Regions from separate parts of the Lacrimispora brassicae genome, predicted to be linked through region 2. Evidence: predicted binding sites of a transcription regulator. Region 2 holds the regulator's gene; each other region holds the start of a gene.
The links. Region 2 encodes NrdR, which represses ribonucleotide reductase genes. Its sites were predicted from a motif close to CACAANATNTTGTG; they were not measured.
Positions count from the first base shown of each region.

Region 1 (4,527 bases), on a different contig from region 2:
CTTACCGGACCGCCGGGATCGAAGCCCTTAACCAGGGCAATTATGACGGCGCCGTGGAAGCCTTTGACCAGGCCATCAGTTCTTCCAAAGGGCTGGTGGGGAAATTTGATGTTGATGTGTTAAAGTACCGGGCAGAAGCGGAATACCTTGCAGGCGATTATTCTTCCGCCTCAGACACTTATGACATACTCATAAAGGTGGATGGGGAGAAGCCGGAATATTTAAATATGCGTTCTGTTTCCAGGGCAGGAGCCGGGGATTTAAAGGGCTCTATAGAGGATTATAAACGAAGCGCCCAGCTAGATACAGAAAAGAAAGCACCGGGCAGGCTGAAAGCCCTTTTAGCCGCCGGGGAGGCCATGGAAAAAGAAGGGGCGGCTCCCGATGCCATGAACCTCTATGAAGAGGCTCTTAAGGAAGGGGAGCAAAGCGCCCAGCTTTACAACCGGATGGGCTTATGCAGGATAGCAGGAGAGGACTGGGATGGAGCGGCCGAATATTTTAAGAAGGGTCTTTCGGCACCAGACAGCTCCCTGGTTCCGGAACTTTTGTTTAACCAGGCTGTTGCCGAAGAATATAAAGGTGAATTTAAAACAGCCCTGGATCTGATGCAGCAGTATATCTCTGCCCACGGCCCTGATGAGGAAGCGGAGCGGGAGATCACATTTTTAAAGACAAGATAGGTTGGAGTGATTGATGGCAGAACTGATTGAGTTAAAAGAAATAGAAGAACGGGTGATCCTGGTGGCTGTCAGTACCGGAGATGAAGATGACGCAAAAGGGTCTCTTGATGAGCTGGAGGAGCTGGTGAAAACGGCAGGGGCCGTTACCCTTGATAAGGTGATCCAAAACCGGGATAGGATCCATCCGGGGACTTATCTGGGAAAAGGAAAGATTGAGGAAATAAAGGACTGGATCTGGGAGCTTGACGCAACGGGAATCGTCTGCGACGACGAACTGTCTCCGGCCCAGTTGCGGAATCTGGAAGGGGCATTGGATACAAAGGTCATGGACCGGACCATGGTGATCCTGGATATCTTTGCTTCCAGAGCCATCACCAGAGAAGGAAAGATACAGGTGGAGCTGGCCCAGCTTAAGTACCGGTCGGCCCGATTGGTGGGACTTAGAAGCTCCTTATCCCGTCTGGGAGGAGGGATCGGCACCCGCGGACCGGGAGAGAAAAAACTGGAGATGGACCGCCGTCTTATCCATGACCGGATCGGGATGCTGAAGGCTGAATTAGAGGATGTGAAGCGCCACAGGGAGGTGGTCAGACAGCAGCGGGATAAAAACCATGTACCAACCGCCGCTATTGTAGGCTACACCAACGCCGGGAAATCCACCCTGTTAAACCGACTTACAGATGCAGGGATACTGGCTGAGGATAAGCTGTTTGCCACCCTGGATCCTACCACCAGGAATTTAAGCCTGCCGGGGGGACAGCAGATCCTTTTGACGGATACGGTAGGATTTATCAGAAAGCTTCCCCATCATTTGATCGAAGCCTTTAAAAGCACTTTGGAGGAAGCCAAATACAGCGATATCATCCTTCATGTGGTGGATTGCTCCAATCCCCAGATGGATATGCAGATGCATGTTGTATATGAAACCTTAAGGGAGCTTGGTGTTTGTGATAAACTCATGATCACGGTGTTCAATAAGATGGATGCGGCAGATGCCGGCGTGATCCTGAGAGATGTTTCTTCGGACCATCAGGTGAGGATATCTGCAAAAAACGGAGAAGGTCTTGACGAACTTATAAATCTTTTGGAAACCATTCTCAGAAATCAGAAGGTGTATTTGGAAAGGGTCTATTCCTATAAGGAAGCAGGGAAAATTCAGTTGATCCGCAAATACGGCCAGCTTTTAAAGGAAGAGTATCAGGAAGACGGGATTCTGGTGAACGCCTACGTGCCATCGGAGCTGTTTGCCTCTCTGGCAAGCAATGCCGATGCTCTTGATGAATAAAAAACACAATATGTGGATTGGCGATAAAAAACCAAACTACATATTGTGTTTTTCTTTTTGGTCTGCTATAATGAAATATATGGTAAAGACAGAATCATAAAGGGCTTTGCAGAGGAACGCCCTGTGGGCATACCTCTACACCCGATACACCCGATAGTGCGGGGTGCGCTGAAACGGGGTGGGCCTGCCCGGAAAGCTGGGCAGGAAAGTGGAAAGGAGTTTGGTTGTTATGATCCAGGTAGTAAAGAGAAATGGGGAAAGTGCTGAATTCAGTCTGAATAAAATCACAGAAGCGATTAAAAAAGCATTTAAGGCCACTGAGAAAGAGTATAATAATGAAATACTGGAGCTGCTGTCTCTTCGGGTAACCGCTGATTTTCAGGGAAAGATGTCAGGAGGAGAAGTCACGGTTGAACAGATCCAGGACAGTGTGGAGCACGTTCTTGAGCAGGCGGGATATACGGATGTGGCAAAGGCCTATATTTTATATAGAAAGCAGAGAGAAAAAATCCGGAATATGAAGGATACCATCCTGGATTACAAGGCTGTAGTGAACAGCTACGTAAAGGTGGAGGACTGGCGGGTCAAGGAAAATTCCACGGTCACCTATTCCGTGGGAGGGTTGATATTAAGTAACTCCGGTGCTGTTACGGCCAATTACTGGCTGTCTGAAATTTATGATCAGGAGATCGCAAATGCCCACAGAAATGCGGACATCCACCTTCATGATTTGTCCATGCTCACCGGATACTGCGCAGGCTGGTCTTTAAAGCAGCTTCTTCTTGAGGGACTTGGGGGGATACCGGGAAAGATCACTTCATCCCCTGCAAATCATTTATCCGTACTTTGCAACCAAATGGTCAATTTCCTGGGAATCATGCAGAATGAATGGGCAGGAGCCCAGGCCTTTTCTTCCTTTGACACCTATCTGGCTCCCTTTGTAAAGGCCGACCATTTATCCTACCGGGAAGTGAAAAAATGCATTGAATCCTTTATCTATGGGGTAAATACCCCAAGCCGCTGGGGGACACAGGCTCCATTCTCCAACATCACCCTGGACTGGACCGTTCCGGCCGATATGGCGGAGTTAAATGCCACTGTAGGAGGAAAAGAGGCGGACTTTAAGTATAAGGACTGTAAGGCAGAGATGGACATGATCAACAAAGCCTTTATTGAAACCATGATCGAGGGCGACGCCAATGGCCGTGGCTTCCAGTATCCTATTCCTACTTATTCCATTACTAAGGATTTTGACTGGTCCAATACAGAGAATAACCGGCTTCTGTTTGAGATGACCTCCAAATACGGAACTCCTTACTTTTCAAATTACATAAACAGCGATATGGAACCAAGCGATGTAAGAAGCATGTGCTGCCGTTTGCGTCTGGATTTAAGGGAACTTAGGAGAAAGACCGGCGGATTCTTTGGATCCGGCGAAAGCACCGGTTCCGTGGGTGTTGTGACCATCAACATGCCAAGGATCGCGTACCTTGCCAAGAACGAAGCCGATTTTTACAAGCGTCTGGATCATATGATGGACATTTCGGCCCGGTCCTTAAAGACCAAGCGGGAAGTCATAACAAAGCTTTTGAACCAGGGACTTTATCCTTATACGAAGCGGTATCTGGGCAGTTTTGAAAATCATTTTTCCACCATCGGCCTCATCGGAATGAATGAGGTGGGCTTAAATGCCAAATGGCTGGAAAAGGATCTGACAAGTGAAAAAACCAGACAGTTTACAAAGGATGTGTTGAATCACATGCGGGAAAGGCTGTCAGATTACCAGGAGAAGTACGGAGATCTTTATAATCTGGAGGCGACCCCGGCAGAATCCACCACATACCGTCTGGCAAAGCATGACAAGAAGCATTATCCCCATATCATCACGGCCGGCAAGGAGGGAGATACTCCGTATTATACCAACAGCTCCCACCTGCCTGTGGATTATACAGCGGATGTCTTCGATGCTCTTGAAATTCAGGATGAGCTCCAGACCCTTTATACCTCAGGAACCGTGTTCCACGCATTCCTGGGTGAGAAGCTTCCTGACTGGGAAGCGGCTGCAAAGCTGGTGCACACCATTGCGGAGAATTTCAAACTGCCTTATTATACCTTGTCCCCCACCTATTCCATCTGCTCAGAACACGGATATCTTTCCGGAGAGCATAAGGTATGCCCGGTCTGCGGAAAAAGCGCTGAGGTATACAGCCGGATCACCGGTTATTACCGTCCGGTACAGAACTGGAATGAGGGAAAGACCCAGGAATATAAGAACCGGACCGTCTATGAGCCTGCCCGCTCCGTGCTGAAAAAAGGAGCTGCAGAGGAAATCATGGATAAGGTGACGGCGAAAAAGGCGGAGATCCCTGCAGGAGCCTATCTTTTTACAACAAAAACCTGCCCCAATTGCCGGATGGCAAAGCAGTTTTTGCAGAATATGGATTATGAGGTAGTGGATGCGGATGATAATGCGGAGCTTGCAACAAGGTTTGGAATCATGCAGGCGCCTACCCTGGTGGTTGTAAAGAACGGTCAGGTCCGGAAGATCACCAATGCCTC
Region 1 covers NZ_BRYH01000001.1:120,925-125,451, reverse strand. The annotation lists gene ACYVD3_RS00545 (tetratricopeptide repeat protein) at 1-683, shown strand, start outside; gene hflX (GTPase HflX) at 697-1,968, shown strand; gene ACYVD3_RS00535 (ribonucleoside triphosphate reductase) at 2,198-4,527, shown strand, end outside.
Region 1: the regulator NrdR is predicted to act here: its motif matches at 2,003-2,016, upstream of ACYVD3_RS00535 (ribonucleoside triphosphate reductase).

Region 2 (4,527 bases):
TGGACATGTATTCACCTGTACGTGTATCAATCTTAATCTTGTCACCCTGATCAACAAATAATGGAACATATACCACTGCACCGGTTTCAACTGTAGCCGGCTTAGTAGCGCCCTGGGAAGTATCGCCTTTGAATCCCGGCTCTGTATCTGTGATAACCAGTTCCACAAATAACGGAGGCTCTACAGAGTACACCTTACCATTATAAGAGCATATCTTAACCGTCTCGTTCTCTTTCACAAACTTTAACGCATCACCGATTACATCCGGCGCTAATGCGACCTGCTCATAGGTATTGGTATCCATAAAGTTATGAAGATCGCCATCGGCATACAGATACTGCATGTCCAATCTGTCGATTCTTGCCTGTGGGAACTTCTCTGTCGGGCGGAATGTGCGCTCTATAACGCCACCGTTTACCACATCTTTAATCTTAGTTCTTACGAACGCAGCACCCTTTCCAGGCTTTACATGCTGGAACTCCATAATCTGATATACAGTACCCTCGATCTCCAATGTGATACCGTTTCTAAAATCACCCGCTGATATCATAAATGATATTCCTCCTTGAATTTCTCTTCTTAACCTTTTATATTCTATACTATAATAAATACATTTTCAACCGTTTTTTACAAATATCTCCCATTTCTTTGAATGGGAGGGATTATTTCCCTGTTAAAAAATCCATTGCCAGAGCATATCCCTTAAGTCCCAGGCCAACGACCTGCCCGGTACAAACAGGAGCGGTCACCGATGTATGGCGGAACTCCTCCCTTTTATGGACATTGGATATGTGGACTTCAATCTTGGGAATCTCTACAGAACCCAGGGCATCTCTTACGGCATAGCTGTAATGGGTAAAGGCTCCGGGATTGATGATGATCCCTTCTGTGCCATTGTGGTATGCCTCCTGAATTTTGTCGATGATCCCGCCTTCATAATTGCTCTGATAGACCTCCAGTTCATGACCTTCTCTCCGGGCCTTTTCCTCCAGCATGGATACCAGCCCATGATAATCCTCTGTTCCGTATATCCCCTTTTCACGGATTCCCAAAAAATTTAGATTCGGCCCATTTAATACAAGAATTTTCATATCCTCCTACCGCCTTTCCTCTCTCCTGTCCATGGGTTCCGGCATAAAAGGATACCCAAAGGGATACTTAAAGGGTAATTCTCCATGTCCGCAAATCAAGGATCTCTTTTGTAATTTCCTGTATGCTTAGGAGCAGCCGGCTTGTCCGGGCCGTTTCATCCGTATTATAACCGGTTAAACGGTCTTTTACCCGCCGGAAATATTCCTTCCTTTGACGCTGCTCATTTTTGTTTTTTCTTATCTCTGTGGTAAAAATACAGCACCACTGCCTCTAAAAATCTTTTTAAAACAATTTGGATTTCTTCTTTCGGATGGATCGGTTTAACAAGGATGCTGTGGATTCCTGCTCTTTTCGCTCCATAAACATCGGTAAAAAGCTGATCCCCCACAAACACCGTCTGTTTTGCATCCGTTCCCATTAATTCCATGGCTCTCTGGTATCCTTTTCTCCCCGGCTTATTTCCTTTAAAAATGTAGCGGGGACTGCCTGCAGCTCTGGCAAAAGCGGCCACTCTCGGCTCTTTGTTATTGGAAAGGAGGCAGGTTTCCATCCCAAGCTCATGCAGACGCAAAAACAGCTTCTTTGCCCTTTCATCCGCAGGCGCACCATGAGGCACCAGCGTATTGTCAATATCAAAAACCACACCTCTGATCCCGCTTTTATATAATTCCTCAAAAGGTATGTCATATGCAGAGGCCGCATCTTCATTCGGATAAAATTTTTTAAACATAAATCTCCTACTTTTTTAACAGTTTTCCTATTTCTTCCATAAATGTATTCACGTCTTTAAATTCCCGGTACACGGAAGCAAAGCGGACATAAGCTACCTCATCCACATCCTGCAGCGTTCTCATAACAAGCTCTCCGATCACCGTACTTTCCACTTCTTTTTCCTCCCGGTTGAACACCTGGGTTTCTATCTCATCTACCATGGAATCAATCTGCTGGGATGATACGGGACGTTTATGGCAGGAATGAAGAATTCCTGATTCTATTTTTGAACGGTCATAAACCTCTCTGGAATTATCTTTTTTAATCACCATGAGAGGCATGGTCTCCAGCTTCTCATAGGTAGTAAACCGCTTTCCGCATTTCTCACACTGTCTGCGGCGTCTGATGGAGCTGTTGTCGTCTGCCGGTCTGGAATCAATGACTTTTGTATCTGCTTCATTGCAAAATGGACATTTCACGTTTCTGGTCCTCCTGTCTTACGGACTGTAATTTTATTGGCATAATTTACTTAAGGAAAGCTAAGGCCATGGAGTTGCATTCAGTAAATCAGCCGTTCGATGAGCCAAAGGCCAATCGAACTTCCCTGTATATATCATAACTTACAATCCCAAGATCCGCAAGCCCATCCTCCTTATATCCCACATCTTTCCGTGGCTTTATCCAAATCCACATTTACAAGGATGATATCCGGCCCTACCTGCCTGATGTCACAGAAGGGGATCACATACTCCTTTTCTCTGACTAAAAAACCGCAAAAGCATCCTGGTCCCGGTACAATAATGGCTATCAGGCAGCCTGTTTCCATGTCAAAATCCACATCACCAACATAGCCGAGGCGTCTGCAGTCACAGATATTAATCACTTCTTTTTGCCTAAGATCACAAATGCGCATAGATACACACCTCCTTAGTGTATTCTATGCGCATTCATCCTCCATGACACGGTTCTACCACTGATTTTCCCGGTTCCACATGGACTGGGAAAGTGCCTCTTCGCCTCCTTTAAAGGAGTTATGGGAACGCCGCTCTTTAAGATCCAGATAATACTCTGTCATAGTAGCGTACATATAAGGGAATATCCAGAGAAAACCGATCCCCAGGGAGCAGTATCCCAGAATTATCATCCCAAAAAAGCTTAAAAGAAGATAAAAAAGTCCGCCCTTATTTCCCTTCATCATTTCTGCGCTTTCCTTTAAACATCTCCATAGCCTCTGATCCGGAGACTCGATGAGAATGAACATGGACTGGGATAAGTACAGCATTGTAACCGTACTTCCAATGAGCAGAAACAGATACGTAAGCACCAGCAATACCACCATGACCGGTATAAAATCAGTAATGCCCGCAACAATAAGTACCACGAAATATGGGACAGACCATGCAAATCCAATCAGAGTATTTATAAAATAAAGCCCTAAAAACTTATGAGGCTTATTCTGAAAAGCAAAGAAAAGATCAGACAGTCTGGCTGTATGGCCAGCACTCATATTCAAATAAATCTTAAGGATTCCCGGCATTAATAGGCCGGATACAGAAAGGATCACCAGGAAGGATAAATAAATCCCTGCCCTCAGGGCAATATATCCTGGGGATATGCTGCGTGAGCCGTCAAAAAGGGAAGTTTGCGTTAGTCCCAGGGAAAACGATGTTAAAACATACACCAGGGAAGCAGCCATAATAACGGCACCTGCCAGGAACTGGACACCAATGCACAGACCGTATCTGCCTTTCAGGCTTCGCCTTGCACGCCTTTTAAGTTCTGATGATGAAGTTTTCATGAAAACACACCTCCTGTCCCCATGTCACTCATCGCCGCAATACCGACAAATATGATTGCAACCAATACAACCAGCACCATGGCAATGGCTGAAGTAATAAGGCCTGCCTTGGCATAGCCTTCAAACCTGTCTTCTGTCTTAGAAAGCAGGGCAAACAGGATCCCAAGGCTTCCAAAGAGCACTCCTCCGAAACAGCAGCAGGAGGTTATAATTCCAAGGATCCCCATGATCAGAGATGCAAGGGCCATATTGCTCTGAGCTGGTTTCTCAGGCTGCACATAAACCGTATCCTGATCCCGCTCCCTGATTTCCTGCCAGGTCCCATCTTGATTATCCTGATCCATTTTTATCATCTCCCTTTCTCTCATAATATTATTTATCAGAAATCGCTTTTTAAATTTCTAATAAAAGGCAGTACTTTTTACTGCCCCTATCCGATTATTGAAATATGAATTTTATTCCGATAATATGATAATTATACAATATTTTCCAAGGCCTGTAAAATTAAGTTTTTCTTTCACCGGCCTTTGCCGCAAAGAAGCCGCTGTGAAAGCAGCTTAAATCTGCCTCCACAACGGCTTCTTACTTACTTCTGCAACAATTCCTTATTTAGAAAGAAGGAACTACTGCTCCATCGTAGGTATCTTCAATAAACTTTTTAATGGTATCACTTGTTAAAGCCTCTACAAGGGCTTTTGTCTTCTCGCTGCTTTCCTCTCCTGCACGAACGGCAACAATGTTGCTGTAAAGGGTGGCTGCTATGGACTTGGCGTCTTCTGTAGCCAGGGCATCGGATACCTTTAAACCTGCCTCAATGGCATAGTTTCCATTGATAACAGCTACATCCACGTCGCCTAAAGAACGGGGAAGCTGAGCTGCTTCCACTTCAACGATCTTAAAATTCTTGTCATTCTTTACAATATCAT
Region 2 covers NZ_BRYH01000031.1:74,047-78,573, forward strand. The annotation lists gene efp (elongation factor P) at 1-550, opposite strand, end outside; gene aroQ (type II 3-dehydroquinate dehydratase) at 663-1,091, opposite strand; gene ACYVD3_RS15970 (YqeG family HAD IIIA-type phosphatase) at 1,313-1,822, opposite strand; gene nrdR (transcriptional regulator NrdR) at 1,830-2,282, opposite strand; gene ACYVD3_RS15980 (PRC-barrel domain-containing protein) at 2,456-2,716, opposite strand; gene ACYVD3_RS15985 (DUF975 family protein) at 2,771-3,601, opposite strand; gene ACYVD3_RS15990 (hypothetical protein) at 3,598-3,945, opposite strand; gene ACYVD3_RS15995 (MetQ/NlpA family ABC transporter substrate-binding protein) at 4,211-4,527, opposite strand, start outside.

Region 3 (4,527 bases), on a different contig from region 2:
CGCTGATCCAGGGCGACAGTTGTTTCCACACTGTCCTTTGTTAAGTAAACCGTATAGTTGGAAAACTGTTCCAGATACTGCTTTGTGTAGGACGCGATCTTCATGGTGATCTCATCTTCATAATAGGTGACTCCGTTATATTCAAAGTGGCATCCGGAATAATGTCCGCCGGTTTTGCCGTGGCCAGGGTCCAGGACTACCACAAAGTTGGAGGTGCCTCGTACGCCTGGTCCGATTTGAGGGGCTGTTGTTTTGGTTACGGGAGGTGCAAAGGCCGGTCCGGTTTCTTCTTCTGCCCATGAGACGGAAGAGGAAGTGGCCGATATAAGGACGGCAAGTAAAAGGGCCTTTGCGGCTGCAGGAAATAAGTTCTTTAATTGTGTCATGATTGATCCTCCAGAATAATGGCATTTTATCTTGTATTATAACACTTCCCGGCAGATTCTGTAAATGGCCTTCTATGAATTTGTCAATTATTGTGGTAAAATGTACCGATATAAAATAACAGATAACGGAGACTAAAACATGAAGTATTATTTTGCCCCCATGGAGGGGATCACCGGCTATATTTACCGGAACGCTCATCATATGTTTTTTAATCAGATAGATGTGTATTTTACTCCTTTTATTGTGCCGACCCAGAACCGGAAGTTTACCTCCAGAGAGAAAAAAGATTTTCTGCCGGAGAATAACAAGGGATTTCATGTCATTCCTCAGATTCTCACCAATAAAGGAGATAATTTTATATGGGCGGCAAAGGAGTTGAAGCAATACGGATATGAGGTAGTGAATTTAAATTTAGGCTGCCCCTCTCCTACGGTGGTTTCCAAGGGCCGCGGATCAGGCTTTCTTGGGGAACCGGACTTACTGGAGGCTTTCTTTGACCAGATTTTTTCTGAGCTGGACATGAAAATTTCCGTAAAGACCAGGATCGGAATGAACAGTCCTGAGGAATTTGGAAGGCTTATGGAAATTTATAACAAATATCCCCTAGAGGAGCTGATTCTTCATCCCCGGGTCCAGAAGGACTTTTATAAGAATGAACCTAACTGGGAGGTTGTGAAAGAGGCGGTTTCCTTAAGTAAAAATCCTTTATGCTATAACGGAAACCTGTTTTCCGTGGAAGATTATAAGAAATTCACCACGTTCTTTCCCTCTGTAGACCGTGTCATGCTTGGGAGAGGGCTGGTGGCAAATCCAGGCCTTGCAGGGGAAATAAAGGGCAAAGGAAACATGGAAAAGGGACAGTTAAAGGCTTTTCATGATGAGGTTTTAAGAGGATACGAAGAGATCATCTCCGGGGACCGCAATGTCCTGTTTAAGATGAAGGAGGTGTGGGCGTATATGATCCAAATGTTTGAGGGCGGCGAAAAACATGGAAAAAAAATCCGTAAGTCCCAGCACCTTGGAGAGTACCGGGCAGCAGTGGACAGCCTGTTTGGTGAGCTGGATTTCAAGGAGTCCGGAGGGGCTTTTGACGGAAAATAAGAATAAAATCCATGCTTATAAGAAAAACATAAAATGATCATAAATTTTTTTAATGAATCAATTGGCATTTTAAGCTTGAACTCTTACTTTGTGAGGCTTCAGGCGTTTTTTTATGCTTCATTTCACGGCCTTTACTTTCGTGGTAAAAAAGAAGAAAATATTTAAGAAGCGAATATTTAGTATGTCAATGGTTGAAATTAACTATATGTTGTGGTATATTTTTACATGTGAGATTTAATAACAGTTATTGGTATTAATATAAATCGTGGAATGGCGGGAATTTTAAATGGATAAGAGAAACGGAAAACAGGAAATTCTGGAATACTTTGAAGAGGTGCCTGAGCTGGAGGGGGTTTTGGAAAAAATCCGGCAGGAGTGGGATTTTGCGCCATATGGTCTGGAACACCTCTCCGTAAAATTTACAGGATTCTGCAAGAAAAACATGAGCCTTGAAGATCGCCTTGGAGCGCTGATCCAGGCGGCGGCGGAGCTGACCACCCAGGAAGCGCCGGACTGGGAGTATATAGGAGCAAGGCTTCTCATGGTGGAGTTTAATATCCGGTTAAAGGCAGAACTTGGCCGGAGGCAGATTGGAAGCCTTTATGATAAAATATGTTATCTGACAGAGGAGAGGCTCTATGGAGATTACATCCTGGAAAATTATAAAAAGGAAGAAATCGACCGGTTTGAAAGGTATATGGATCAGACGAGAAACCATCTGTTCAATTATTCCGGGCTGGAGCTTCTGCTTAACCGGTATGTGATCCGCAGCCGTCAGAATGCGCCTTTGGAGACTCCCCAGGAAATGTTCCTGGGAATTGCCATGCATCTTGCCATGAAAGAGACCGTTGACCGGGAGTCCTGGGTGAAACGGTTTTACGACATGCTCAGCACCTTAAAGGTCACCATGGCAACCCCCACCCTTTCAAATGCCAGAAAGCCTTACCACCAGCTTTCCTCCTGCTTTATCGATACAGTACCGGACAGCCTGGATGGCATTTACCAGAGCATTGACAGCTTTGCAAAGGTGAGTAAATTCGGGGGAGGCATGGGCCTTTATTTTGGAAAGGTCCGTGCCGCAGGAAGCGACATCCGCGGCTTTAAAGGAGCGGCGGGAGGCGTGATCCGGTGGATCAAGCTGGCCAACGATACTGCCGTGGCAGTGGACCAGTTGGGAATGCGGCAGGGGGCTGTGGCGGTTTACTTAGATGTGTGGCACAAGGATCTGCCGGAATTTCTCACCCTTAGGACAAACAATGGAGATGACCGCATGAAGGCCCATGATGTTTTTCCTGCCGTCTGTTATCCCAACCTGTTCTGGAAGCAGGCAAAGGAAGACATAGAGGGGGACTGGTATTTAATGTGCCCTCATGAAATCCTGACAATAAAGGGCTGGGCATTGGAAGACTTTTATGGAACCCAGTGGGAGGAGCGTTATCTGGATTGTGTAAGTGACAGCCGCATCCACAAGCGGATCATCCCCATTAAAGATATCATCCGCCTGGTTTTAAAGAGCGCGGTGGAGACCGGGACGCCTTTTACCTTTAACCGGGATATCGTAAATGAAGCCAACCCCAACAGCCACTGCGGCATCATTTACTGTAGCAATCTTTGCACGGAAATTGCCCAGAATATGAGCGGTGTGGAACAAATAGAGCAGGAGATCCGCAGTGTGGATGGGGAAACGGTGGTGGTTACTGTGACAAAGCCGGGAGACTTTGTAGTTTGTAACCTGGCAAGCCTTTCCCTTGGAAAGATTGATTTAAAGGATACCCAAGAACTGGCGGAATTGACCAGATGCGCCATCCGGGCTTTGGACAATGTGATCGATTTAAACTTTTTCCCTGTGCCCTATGCAAAGGTCACCAACCTTCGCTACCGCCCGGTGGGGCTTGGAGTGAGCGGATATCACCACATGCTGGCAAAGAACGGGATCTCCTGGGAATCCCAGGAGCATCTGGAATTTTCCGACCGGGTGTTTGAGGCGATCAATTATGCTGCAATAGAGGCCAGTTGTGACTTTGCTAAGGAAAAAGGGAGATATGACCTGTATGAAGGCAGTGAATGGCAGACAGGAGCATATTTTGACAAGCGGGGATATTGCTCTGAAAGATGGAAGGGCCTTCGGGAAAAGGTGGCAGCCTGCGGCATGAGAAACGGCTGGCTCCTTGCCATAGCGCCTACCAGCAGCACCAGCATGATCGCCGGAACAACGGCCGGGCTGGACCCTGTTTTAAACCGGTATTATCTGGAGGAAAAAAAGAGCGGCCTGGTGCCCCGGGTGGCTCCGGATCTGTCGCCGGAGACATTCTGGAAGTATAAAAACGCCCATTACATTGACCAGAAATGGTCTGTGCGGGCGGCAGGCGTCCGCCAGCGCCATGTGGACCAGGCCCAGAGCATGAACCTTTATATCACCAATGACTATACTCTCCGCCAGGTGCTGGGGCTCTATATCCTGGCCTGGGAATGCGGTGTGAAAACCATTTATTACATCCGGTCCAAGAGCCTGGAAGTGGAAGAGTGCGAGGCCTGCTCCAGCTAAAGGGGCCTTCTTGAGAATAATAATACAGGAGAAAGTGAAAAGACCATTATGGAACAATTAAAAAAAAGGCCCCTTTTTCATCCCGATGGAGAGATTGAAGTAAGGAAACGGCGAATGATCAACGGCAACACCACAAACCTCAATGATTTTAACAACATGAAATATACCTGGGTCAGCGACTGGTACCGCCAGGCCATGAATAATTTCTGGATACCTGAAGAAATTAATCTAAGCAGGGACAGAAAGGATTATCCCTTATTAAGCCCCCAGGAGCGGAGAGCTTATGATAAGATATTGTCTTTCCTGGTGTTTCTAGACAGCATCCAGACCGCCAATCTGCCGGCTATTGGGGAATATGTGACCGCCAACGAGATCAATCTCTGCCTTTCCATTCAGACATTTCAGGAGGCAGTGCACAGCCAGAGCTACAGCTATATGCTGGACACCATCTGCGAACCTCAGACGCGGAATGAAGTACTCTATCAGTGGAAGAG
Region 3 covers NZ_BRYH01000006.1:271,202-275,728, forward strand. The annotation lists gene ACYVD3_RS04355 (N-acetylmuramoyl-L-alanine amidase family protein) at 1-386, opposite strand, end outside; gene ACYVD3_RS04360 (tRNA dihydrouridine synthase) at 526-1,488, shown strand; gene ACYVD3_RS04365 (ribonucleoside-diphosphate reductase subunit alpha) at 1,775-4,033, shown strand; gene ACYVD3_RS04370 (ribonucleotide-diphosphate reductase subunit beta) at 4,082-4,527, shown strand, end outside.
Region 3: the regulator NrdR is predicted to act here: its motif matches at 1,688-1,701, upstream of ACYVD3_RS04365 (ribonucleoside-diphosphate reductase subunit alpha).